Linked DNA regions of Thermochromatium tepidum ATCC 43061. The protein of the gene in region 2 binds, or shares a complex with, the protein of the main gene of each other region. Links are inferred from orthologs where the notes say so. Each region holds a gene or a part of one and is shown on either strand. Other genes may lie near its edges.

Region 1 (5,866 bases), 680 kb from region 2 along the record:
CCCCACCGCGCCCGGCTTGTTGAGACTGAGGCGCAGCCAGGGGATACCGAACTCACGCATCAAGAGCGCCGCACATTGCTCGGCCAGGGTCTCGACCAGTTCATGCCGATTGTGTCTGACCACCTCGGTCAGACGCCGGGCGACGGCTTCGTAGTCAAGCGCATCGGCGATACGGTCGCTGGCCGCCGCGCGCGCCACGTCGCTCGCCATCTCTAGATCCAGGATCAGCGGGCGCGTGGTCTGTTTTTCCCAATCGTGGATACCGATTCGGGTGTCGAGGCGCAGACCGCGAATGAAGACGATGTCAGTCATGGTACAGTTTTTGGCCTCGTGTCCGATTCCAAACTCAGATTCTATCCATGATCATAGCCACACTCCTCATCTTCGCCGCCTATCTACTCGGCTCGATCTCCAGCGCCATCATCGTCTGCCGTCTGATGGGACTGCCGGACCCGCGCACCCAGGGCTCGAACAATCCGGGCGCCACCAACGTCCTGCGCATCGGCGGCAAGAAGGCCGCCGCCATCACGCTCCTTGGCGACAGTCTCAAGGGATTGCTCCCCATGCTCGTCGGTCATGCCCTGGGCGCCGACCCCAGCGTGCTTGCCGGGATCGGACTGGCCGCCTTCATCGGCCATCTCTACCCGGTGTTCTTCGGCTTCAAGGGCGGCAAGGGTGTGGCCACGGCGCTCGGCGTGCAGTTCGGGCTCTACTGGCCGATCGGGCTCTGTGTCGCGGCTGTGTGGCTATTCGTGGCCAGGGTGCTCAAGATCTCATCGCTCTCGGGGCTGATCTCGATGGCGTTGGCGCCGCTCTTCGTCTGGCTGTTCTGGGACGAGAAGACACTGATCGGGATGCAGCTCATCATCACCGGTCTGCTGATCTGGCGTCATCGCAGCAATATCCGTAATCTGCTCGACGGCACCGAGGGTCGGATCAGCGCCAAGGCCCCCTCGGACTGAGGCGGCCAACGCATCCCGTAGGATCGGCTTTAGCCGCGATCTTGGCAGATGTGGATTGCGCCTGAAGGCGCCCTACCCCACCAAAGCGACCTTTGACTTTGAGGGGAGGTGCGGTTCGGACATTGGCCAGATTTTCTCGGACATTGATGAGCGGCCATGAACGATTCGGTCCCGAAGTCGGCCCCAGACGCGATCCACCCACACGATGGACTGGATCAACTGGTGGTCAGCAGTCATCTCCATCGCTCGGTGCTCGACGCCTTGCCGGCACAGATCGCCGTGCTCGATCAGGAGGCCCGGTTGCTCGCGGTCAACCGCGCCTGGCGTGCCTTTTCGGCTGAACAGGGCCGCGACGATCACGTCTGGAAAGACAGCGATCCCCGAACGCTCGCTGCCTGCCGCTGGTCGGGCGAGCAACCGGATGCGATCGCGCTCACGGCGGCCCGCGGCATTGAGGATGTCATCCAAGGCCGCCGCCTCTGTTTTAGTATCGAGTATCCCTGTCACACGGCGCAGCGCCAGTGCTGGCTGCTGATGCGCGCCTTCCCCTTGCAGGGCGAGCAAGAAGGCGCCGTCGTTACCTATCTGGACATCACCGAGCGCCGGCTGGCCGAGGAGGAGGCGCGGCGCGCGCGCGACGCCCTGGCCCGGGTGGCACGGCTCGATGCCGTCGGCGTACTGGCCTCCTCGCTCGTCCATGAACTGCTCCAGCCGCTGAGCGCGGCCGGTTTCTATTGTAGCGCCGCCGGTCAGCTCGCCAAGGGACCGTCCGCCGACCCAAGGCGTCTGCTGGAGGTCATTCGGTGCATCGACGATCAGGTCCATCGCGCGGGTGACATCATGGAACGTCTGCGCGCCTTTCTGCGTGGACTCAAGGTCCATCGGGTGCGGGTGCCGGTCGACCAGGTGCTCAAGCGCGCCCTGGATCTGGTGCGCTGGTTTGCCAACGACCGTCAGGTAAGACTGGAGCTGATCGCACCTGGAGAACTGCCCGAGATCGAGGGCGATCCGGTGCAGATCGAGCAGGTGTTGGTCAATCTGATCTGCAACGCGGTGCAGGCGATCGACATGAGCGGATGCGTCCAGCGCGAGGTGCGTATCGAAGTCGTGCCCGGTCTGGGTGAAATCGAATTCATCGTGCGCGACACCGGACCTGGCCTGCCGCCTGGGCGACAGGCCGCCATCTTTGACATCTTCGAATCGAACACTGAGGCAGGGCTAGGGTTGGGTCTGGCGATCAGTCGCGCGATTGCCGAGGACCACGGCGGACGGCTCTGGGCCGAACCAGCACCGACTGAGGGCGCAGTCTTCCATTTCACCCTCCCCACGGCCTGGGACGAGGACTCCAATGACTCAAACCCACCGGTCTAGGGCGCAGCACCCCTGCCCACGATCGGCGCTAATTCCTCCATCGGCCAGCGCGCACGCGGCTTGAAAGCGAGCGGCTCGGTCTGGCCAGCCAGCAATCGCTGACAGCCCGCAAAGGCGATCATGGCCCCGTTGTCGGTGCAGAACGCCGGGCGCGGATAGTAGGTCTGGCCACCCTCAGCGGCGATGGCCTGATTCATGCGTTCACGCAGACGGCGGTTGGCGCTTACACCGCCGACGAGGACGAGCCGCTCTCGCCCGGTCTCGCGCAGGGCACGCCGGCACTTGATCACCAGGGTGTCGACTACCGCCTCCTCGAAGGCGCGTGCGATGTCGGCGCGGGTCTGCTCGGGGTCAGCAGCCTGGGGCAGCTCCGTCTGCAGGGCGTTTAACGTAAAGGTCTTGAGCCCACTGAAGCTAAACTCCAACCCCGGACGGTCGGTCATGGGTCGGGGGAAACGGAAGCGCTCAGGATCGCCATGCTCAGCCAGCCGCGCCAGCTCGGGTCCGCCCGGATAGGGGAGGCCGAGGATCTTGGCCGTCTTGTCGAACGCCTCGCCCGCCGCGTCGTCAACCGACTCGCCCAGGATGCGATAATGCCCGATACCAAGCACATCGACCAACTGGGTGTGTCCGCCCGAGACTAAGAGCGCCACGAAGGGGAACGCGGGCGCTGGTTCTTCCAGGAGCGGCGCCAGCAGATGCCCCTCCAGGTGATGCACCCCGATCGCAGGGACCTTCCAGGCCCAGGCCAGCGCACGCCCGAGCGCCGAACCGACCAGCAGCGCCCCGATCAGACCCGGACCGGCGGTGTAGGCCACGCCGTCGATGTGCGTGCGTCTGAGTCCGGACTCGTCGAGCACCTGACGGATCAGCGGCAGGGTCTTGCGGATATGGTCGCGCGAGGCCAGCTCCGGCACCACGCCGCCGTATTCGGCATGGATCTCGACCTGGCTGTAGACGGCCTGCGCTAGCAGTCCGCGCCCGTGTTCGTACACGGCAATCCCAGTCTCGTCGCACGAGGTCTCGATTCCCAACACTCGCATCGTCATTTAAGCCCCGCAAGGCGCCTGAAGTCCAAAAAATCCGAAGAATCTTTGCATCATAGCCTTTGCGCGGACGATCGACCATGCGCTAGAATCTGGGATCTTTTTACCTCGACCTTATCCATCAACCGGAAACAGACTTTAAGGAATTTCTGCTATGCCCAGCGTTCGCGTCAAAGAAAACGAGCCATTTGAGGTTGCCATGCGGCGTTTCAAGCGTTCCTGCGAGAAGGCAGGGGTGCTTGCCGAGGTCCGTCGGCGTGAGTTCTACGAGAAGCCGACCTCCGAGCGCAAGCGCAAGAAGGCCGCCGCCATCAAACGTCATCAGAAGAAACTCCAGCGCGAAGCCCGTCGTTGGGAACGACCGTACTGAGTCCGGCGTGCCCAGTGAGTGGTCGATATGTTTCGTGGCCTAGTCATTCCCTTTAGACCTTTCAAGATCGAACCCCGCGAAGTACTGACCCATGGGTATGCTCAAGTCGCGCATTCAGGATGACATGAAGACCGCCATGAAGGCGGGAGACAAGCCCAGGCTCGGCGTGATCCGGCTGATACTGGCCGCCATCAAGCAACGCGAGGTCGACGAGCGCATCGAACTCGACGACACCCAGACGCTGGCCGTGCTCGACAAGATGGTCAAGCAGCGGCGCGACTCGATTGGCCAGTACGAGCGTGCCGGGCGCGAGGATCTGGCTGAGGTCGAGCGCTTCGAGATCGGGGTCATCCAGGGCTACCTACCCGCCGCGCTGACTGAGGCCGAGATCGCCGCCCTGGTCGAGGAGGCCGTCGCCGCCTCCGGTGCTGCCACCCTGAGCGACATGGGCAAGGTGATGAACCTGCTGCGTCCCCGGGTTCAGGGCCGCGCCGACATGGGCGCCGTCAGCGCCCTCGTCAAGCAGCGCCTCGGAGGCTAGACCGCGCCGCGCGTGCCTTGCATGGCCGGACGTATCCCGCCCGAATTCATCGATCAGCTGCTCGCGCGAACCGATATCGTCGAACTCATCGGCTCGCGCCTCCAGTTACGCAAGGCCGGGCGCGAATTTCAGGCCCGCTGTCCCTTCCACGACGAAAAGACCCCATCCTTCAGCGTCAGTCCCGACAAGCAGTTCTACCACTGCTTCGGCTGCGGCGCGCACGGCACCGCCATCGGCTTTCTGATGGCGTACGACCATCTCTCCTTCCGCGAGGCAGTGGAGGAACTGGCCGAACGTGCCGGATTGGAGATCCCAAGCGACGGCACTCCGATGCAGAGTGCGCCGGATCATGGGCCGCTCTATCGGCTGATGGAGGACGTGGCACTCTATTACCGCCGCCAACTGCGCGAACATCCTCAAGCCCAGGATGCCCTTGAGTATCTCAAGGGACGCGGTCTGACCGGCGAGATCGCGGCACGCTTTGGTCTCGGTTATGCACCGGCGCATGGCAATCCTGTGCTCACCCAGTTCGGGCAAGACGCCGCAGCGCGTGTCAGACTCCAGACCGTCGGCCTGATCTCCGAGCAAGACGGACGACCCTACGACAAGTTCCGCAACCGCGTGATGTTCCCGATCCGCGACCGGCGCGGGCGTGTCATCGGCTTTGGTGGGCGTGTGCTCGGCAACGGCAAGCCCAAATATCTCAACTCACCCGAGACGCCGATCTTCCACAAGGGTCACGAGCTCTACGGACTGTATGAGGCCCAGCGCGCCAATCGCACATTTGACACCCTGATCGTGGTCGAGGGCTATCTCGACGTCGTCGCCCTGGCGCAGTTCGGGATCACCAATGCCGTAGCTACGCTCGGCACCGCGACTACGCCCGAGCATCTCAAGCAGTTGTTCAAGTGCGCGCCGGACATCGTCTTTTGCTTTGACGGCGACCAAGCCGGACGCGCGGGGGCGTGGAAGGCGCTGGAGACCGCCCTCCCCCAAGCGACCGGACATCAGGCGATCCGCTTTCTGTTCCTGCCCGAGGGCGATGATCCGGATACCCTGGTGCGTCGTGAAGGGGCCGAAGGCTTTCGATCACGCCTAAAGCAGGCCCAACCCTTGTCCGATTTTCTCTTCGAGCATCTGCGCGAATCCATGGACACCACCACACTGGACGGACGCGCGCGCTTCGCCAGCCGGATCCAACCCCACATCGAACGTCTGCCCAATGGGCTCTATCGTGACCTACTGATCAAACGACTCGCCGATTTTACCGGCGTGCCAACGCTCAAGTCGGCTGCTGAGCACCGCCCTCGGCCCAGGGCGCGGCCTGCCAAGCCCGCGCGCCCAAGTCTGGTCGCCCAGGCCATTGCACTGCTCCTCGACCGCCCCGACCTGGCACCCCAGGCGTTGACGATCAGTGACGACTGGCGCCGCTCGACCCAGCGCGGCGTCGACATCCTGATCCGACTGCTCGATCGGCTCAGTCAGGCACCTGAGCTCACCAAAGCCCAACTCCTGGAAGGCTGGCGCGAGCATCCCTATTTTGGCGCTCTACAACGCTTGAGCGTGCATCCCTTTT
Region 2 (5,574 bases):
AACAGGCCACGCGGTGGATACTTGGCGAAATAACCCTTGATCCCGGCCAGGATCGCCTCGGCCATCCGCTGCAGATAGAGGTTATCGCGGAGTCGCTGCTCCTCTTGGGCGTTGCTGATGAAGGCCGTTTCGACCAGCACCGATGGAATGTCGGGCGACTTGAGCACCACGAAGCCGGCACGCTGGACATCAGCCTTGTGGACCACACCGACACGCTTGAGAGCGCGTAGCACCGAGGTAGCCGCCTCGGCACTGTGCTCCAGGGTGGTGTTGCGCGTCATGTCGAGCAGCACAGCGGCCAGCATGTCTTCGCTCGTCGTCGGATCCGCACCGCCGATGCGATCAGCCTTGTTCTCACGATCGGCCAGCCAACCAGCCGCCTCGCTGCTGGCCGCACCGTGCGAGAGGATATAGACCGATGAGCCCTGTGCGTCTGGGTTCTCGTAGGCATCGGCATGGATGGACACAAAGAGATCGGCCTTGTGCTCGCGCGCGATCAGGGTGCGTTCGCGCAGTCCGACATAACGGTCGTCATCACGGATCATTATGGCTCGGATCCCGGATTCACGTTCGATCAGTCGCTTTAGCCTGTGGGCGATGGCCAGGGTGACGTCCTTCTCGCGCGTGCCGTTTGGCCCGATCGCCCCTGGATCCTCGCCGCCGTGTCCAGCGTCGATGGCGACAATGGCCGTGCGTCCGCGACTCAACCAGAGCGGCTGAACTGGCGCCTGATTGGAGACCGGCTGGAGTTTGCCACCTCCCAAGGACTTGGGCAGGAGCTCGACGATCAGTTGGTATCTGTCAGCGCCGGTCCTGTCGGTAAAACTCTTGACGCGCACCTGTTGCTTGAGATCGAGCACGACGCGCAGGTCGCCATTGGGACGCACACCGGCGCGCACGCCGATCAGCAGGGGGTCGTCGGTGCGCGCCGCTGGCAGGTCGCTGCGCATCTGCGCCCCAGCAATGTCAATCACGACTCGATCAGGTTGGTCGAGGGTAAAGATGCGGTGGGCGGCGGGCGCCGTAAGGTTGAAGAGCAGCCGGGTCTTGCTCGAACTCGGCGGATTCCATTGGCAGTCGACCTCCACCGCGACACTCGCCGCGGGCAGGGCGATCAGTAGCATAAAGAGCACGATGAGCCTGTTCACGATGCCGCCTCGAGGCCTGACTTGGGTACGAGCATCGCTTAAAAGATAGCAGCTTATCGCCGATCTTTCCAAGTCAGCTCCGATGATTAGAGGAACTTCCTCAAGTATCGGCTCGAAGATGTTGCGCAGAGACATCAGAGACAGAAATTACATCAGCGAGCAGCGTCTGGCCCGATGGACTCAGGGCATTTAGGGTCAAGCGCCGACCGACATCGAGGTGGACGAGCTGGATGCGCAGATCGGGCTTGGGCAGGAAGCCGGCGCCACGCTCGGGCCATTCTATGACCCAAACCGCCGCCTTCCCAAGCAGATCGCGCGGCCCGAGATAGTCCAGTTCTTCCGGATCACCCAGGCGATAGAGATCGAAATGGTAGAGTTCAAGGTCGTTTAGTGCATAGGGCTCAACGAGGGTATAGGTTGGACTGCGTACCACCCCGGAGTGCCCGAGACCGCGCAGGATACCACGGGTCAGGGTGGTCTTGCCCGTGCCCAGGTCGCCCTCGAGAAAGATCACGCAGGGCGGTTTAAGGGCCCGCGCCAGATGCGCCCCAAAGTCCATCTGTGACTCGGGTGTGTCGAGTGTGAGTTCCAGGGTCGCGGGCATCTCAGCGATCCACCTTGGCGAGACCATTGGAGAGTGTGCGCAGGGCGGCGATGATATCCGTGGCGATCAGCCCACGCTCGCCGGCACGCGCGGCCAGATCCCCGGCCGCGGCGTGCAGACAGACACCAGCGCGGGCGGCCGCTTCGGTTTCCAGACCCTGGGCGCGTAGGGCGGCAATCACACCGGTCAGGACATCGCCCGCGCCCGCGGTCGCCATGCCGGGGTTGCCGTCGCTACAGACGGCCGGGACGCGCGGTGCTGGGCCATGCACAATGGTGCCGGCCCCCTTGAGTACCACCACCCCGCCGAAACGCGCCTGGATCTGCCGCGCGCCAGCGAGGCGATCGGACTGGATCTCGGCGGTCGCGCTGCCGAGCAGACGCGCGGCCTCGCCTGGATGCGGGGTCAGGATCCAGTCTGGACCGGCGCCTGGGGACTCGGCCAGGAGGTTGAGCGCGTCGGCATCCACCACCAGCGGATGCGACAAGCCGCGGACCCGCTCCCAGAGTCTGCGTCCCCAGTCACCCCGACCCAGCCCTGGGCCGATCGCGACTACATCGGCCCGCTCGATCAGCGTATCCAGGTCTTCCGGACGCTCGACGGCGGCGACCATCAGTTCAGGCCGGTCGAGATTGAGCCAGTCGGCGTGACGCGGATGGGTCGCGATCGTCACCAGCCCGGCGCCCGCGCGCAGGGCCGCCTCACCGGCCAGACGCGCCGCGCCCGACATCCCGGGTGCGCCGCCGACGACCAGGACATGACCGCAGTCGCCCTTGTGCGCGATCCGCGAGCGGGGCGTGAGGAGACGCGATTCGCGCGCCCAGTCGATCCGCACCGCCGCCAGGATCTCCCCGGCATAGACCTGGGCTGGGACTTCGAGCGCGCTGAAGTGGACCTCCCCCCGATACTCGGCGCCGGCACCGACAAAGAGTCCGAGTTTGAGCCCGATAAAGGAGACAGTCACACTCGCCCGCACCGCCACGCCCAGGACACAGCCGGTGTCGGCGTGCAGTCCAGAGGGGAGGTCGAGCGCCAGCACAGGCGCGCGCTGGGCATTGAGCGCCGTGATGGCCTCGGCCCAGGGGCCCGTCACCGGACGCACCAGCCCGGTGCCAAAGAGGGCGTCGACATAGAGATCGGTCTTGCGTGGCAGGCCAAGATAATCCTCAATGACCCCGCCGGCGTCGCGATAGGCGGCCAGACTCAGGGCCGCCTCACCACGCACCTGATCCGCCTTGCCGAGTTGCAAAACCCGCGTGTCCAGACCAGCGGCGCGCGCCAACCGCGCCACTACATAGCCGTCACCACCATTGTTGCCCATCCCGGCCAGGACGGTGAGGCGACGCGCATTCGGCCAGCGCACGCGCAGCAGCCGATAGGCAACCGCACCGGCGCGTTCCATCAGCTCGATCCCAGACACACCGAAGCGCTCGATGGCCAGACGGTCGAGCCGGCGTACCTGTTCGGCACGGTAGAGCGCATGGGGCAGGCGATCGCTGTCCGGGATGCGTCTCACAGCCGCCCACCCCTGAGCCAGGTGTTTCGATGAGGTGGAGCGCCATAGACCTCATCATGGACACTCTGTAACAGTTTGAGCTCATCCCAGGCCTCCTGCGACCAGGCAGGCGGCTGTTCGTCGCGGCTTAGGACCAAATCTTGGAAGACCACGTCGAAATCGTTGACATTACCCCAGCCGGCAATGAGCCGCTCCACGGCCTCGGGACGCTCGGACTCCAAACAGGAACGCACCTCATCCCGGACGCCGACATCGGCCTTCCGGTTACTCATACTGAAGCGTACCGCCGTGGCCACCGAACGCAACCAGTCCGGCGCGCCCTCCAGAGAAATAAAGATGGAGCTTTGATCCTCAGAGTCAGACAGACGACTCAGGATCTGCGCGATTAAGGCGCGAATCGCGTCACCCGGGTGCTCGAATTCGAGCGACAGGGTATAGAGGTCGGCCCAGTTGAATCCCTCGACCCTGGACTTTTGTACCCCCGAGATCTGCGCCCGCAAGCGGATGTCTGGGAGATCGAAGGTCCCAGTGATCGACAGACTGATGCTCTGTCCGACCTCATAGGGCTCGAAGACGGTCACGGTGTAACGCCCCTCCAGGATCTGGAGTAGCGTCTGGCGCAATTCCTCGGCATCGCTGACCGTGACCTCCAACTCGCGAAACAAGGCATTCTTACCAGCTGCGTCTCCCTTGGTATCCGCGGAATAGAGCATCTTGAGCAGGCGCTCCAAACGGCTCTGACTGCGCGGCGATAGGCTGGTAAAGCGCACAGCCGCCAGATAACCACCTGCAGCGTCTGGACGCACGCGCAGCAGCTTGGCCTGGGCGTGGATGGATTTGCCGCGCCGCCATGGCAGGCTGATGATCAGGGTCTTGAGATCCCTGGGCAGGGGGTCCGTGAGATGCAAGAGTGCGCCCCCCCAGGAGAGGTCGCGCGTAACGGCCTGCACGGGCGCGTCCCGACCCGGGTAGGTCAGCTCGACCGGAATCCTCAGGTCGATACGTAGCTGGGTGCGTCGTTCCATGGCCATCGAACCGGATCCCGATTGAGTCATGTTTGAGTCTGCCACATGAGAACTATTCACGGATGGAACGGACGAAAGATCCTTGGACGAATCTCAATTACTCTAACATCATCGACGCGCCGTTTTCGGGGACGACCCTGGAAGGCGCCTGATGGGTTGTGTGGAAGGTATTGTTTCGACGTCGCCGGACCAATAGACTTCAATGCTTTACCTGTCGAGATTTTCGTCCGATGCGTACCTCTGAGTTCCCACTCCAGACCATCAAAGAGACGCCGGCCGACGCCGAGGTCGTCAGCCACCGATTGATGTTGCGCGCCGGTCTCATCCGCAAGCTCGCCGCCGGGCTCTACACCTGGTTGCCGCTGGGACTGCGTGTACTGCGCCGAGTCGAGCGCATCGTGCGCGAGGAGATGGATCGCGCCGGGGCGTTGGAAGTCTCCATGCCAGCCGTGCAGCCGGCCGAACTCTGGCAGGAGTCCGGGCGTTGGGAACAATACGGTCCTGAGTTGTTGCGTTTCAAGGACCGCCACCAGCGCGAGTTCTGCTTTGGACCCACCCACGAAGAGATCATCACCGATCTGGCGCGTAACGAACTCAAGAGCTACAAGCAGCTCCCCGTCAATTTCTACCAGATCCAGACCAAGTTTCGCGACGAGATCCGCCCGCGCTTCGGCGTGATGCGCGCGCGCGAGTTCCTGATGAAGGACGCCTATTCCTTCCACCTGGACGAGGCCTCATTGGACGAGACCTACCAGCGTATGTACGAGACCTATTGCCGTATCTTCAGGCGCTGTGGACTGGAGTTTCGCGCCGTGCGTGCCGACACAGGTAGCATCGGCGGCAGCGCCTCGCACGAGTTTCACGTCCTGGCCGCCTCGGGTGAAGACGCCATCGCCTTTTCGACCGCCAGCGACTATGCCGCCAATGTGGAACTGGCCGAGGCGCTCGCCCCGCGCGAGCATGCCCCTGCGCCCAGCGAGCCGGCGCGTCTGGTCGACACACCCAATGCGCGCACCATCGCCGAGCTGGTCGAGCAGTTTGCTCAACCGATCGAGCGCACGGTCAAGACCCTGGTGGTCGCGGCCTCCGAGGAGGCCGGCGGCGGCCTGGTCGCGCTCCTGGTGCGCGGCGATCACGAGCTCAATGCCGTCAAGGCACAGAAGCTGCCGCAGGTCGCCTCGCCGCTGCGCCTGGCCACCGAGGCCGAGATCCGTGCCGCCATCGGCGCCGGCCCTGGATCGCTTGGGCCGAAGGATCTGCCGATCCCCTGTATCGTCGATC

The links.
Region 1: the proteins of tsaE (region 2) and tsaD are in contact, whole or in part, in a crystal structure (PDB 6N9A), measured with the Thermotoga maritima proteins. The link is inferred for Thermochromatium tepidum ATCC 43061 from one-to-one orthologs. Residues at the interface, in WP_004082108.1 of Thermotoga maritima: Leu37, Gly38, Lys46, Lys57, Val59, Lys60, Ser61, Thr63, Phe64, Thr65, Leu66, Met67, Val69, Pro71, Tyr82, Arg83, Leu84, Asp86, Asp88, Phe89, Asp93, Ile128, Asp130, Glu131, Arg134; in WP_004082750.1 of Thermotoga maritima: Cys10, Asp11, Arg49, His50, Leu82, Gly84, Gly135, Gly136, Glu154, Thr155, Leu156, Asp157, Asp158, Ser159, Glu162, Asp165, Lys166, Arg169, Leu170, Tyr175, Lys213, Thr214, Leu217, Tyr218, Gln221, Arg222, Asn324.

What each region holds. Positions count from the first base shown.
Region 1 is NZ_CP039268.1:1,421,642-1,427,507, forward strand. What follows is about bases 1,354-4,138. They hold tsaD (tRNA (adenosine(37)-N6)-threonylcarbamoyltransferase complex transferase subunit TsaD), read right to left. Parts: upstream 3,377-4,138; coding sequence 2,330-3,376; downstream 1,354-2,329. Other genes in these bases: E6P07_RS06535 (sensor histidine kinase), read left to right, coding at 1,354-2,333; rpsU (30S ribosomal protein S21), read left to right, coding at 3,534-3,749; E6P07_RS06550 (GatB/YqeY domain-containing protein), read left to right, coding at 3,847-4,138. Also shown: folB (dihydroneopterin aldolase), read right to left, coding at 1-312; glycerol-3-phosphate 1-O-acyltransferase PlsY, read left to right, coding at 360-962; more of E6P07_RS06535, read left to right, coding at 1,119-1,353; more of E6P07_RS06550, read left to right, coding at 4,139-4,290; dnaG (DNA primase), read left to right, coding at 4,312-5,866.
Region 2 is NZ_CP039268.1:2,101,147-2,106,720, forward strand. What follows is about bases 1-2,694. They hold tsaE (tRNA (adenosine(37)-N6)-threonylcarbamoyltransferase complex ATPase subunit type 1 TsaE), read right to left. Parts: upstream 1,753-2,694; coding sequence 1,249-1,752; downstream 1-1,248. Other genes in these bases: E6P07_RS09675 (N-acetylmuramoyl-L-alanine amidase), read right to left, coding at 1-1,148; E6P07_RS09685 (NAD(P)H-hydrate dehydratase), read right to left, coding at 1,754-2,694. Outside these bases: more of E6P07_RS09685, read right to left, coding at 2,695-3,268; E6P07_RS09690 (PilZ domain-containing protein), read right to left, coding at 3,265-4,323; E6P07_RS09695 (proline--tRNA ligase), read left to right, coding at 4,524-5,574. UniProt on the Escherichia coli protein: Required for the formation of a threonylcarbamoyl group on adenosine at position 37 (t(6)A37) in tRNAs that read codons beginning with adenine.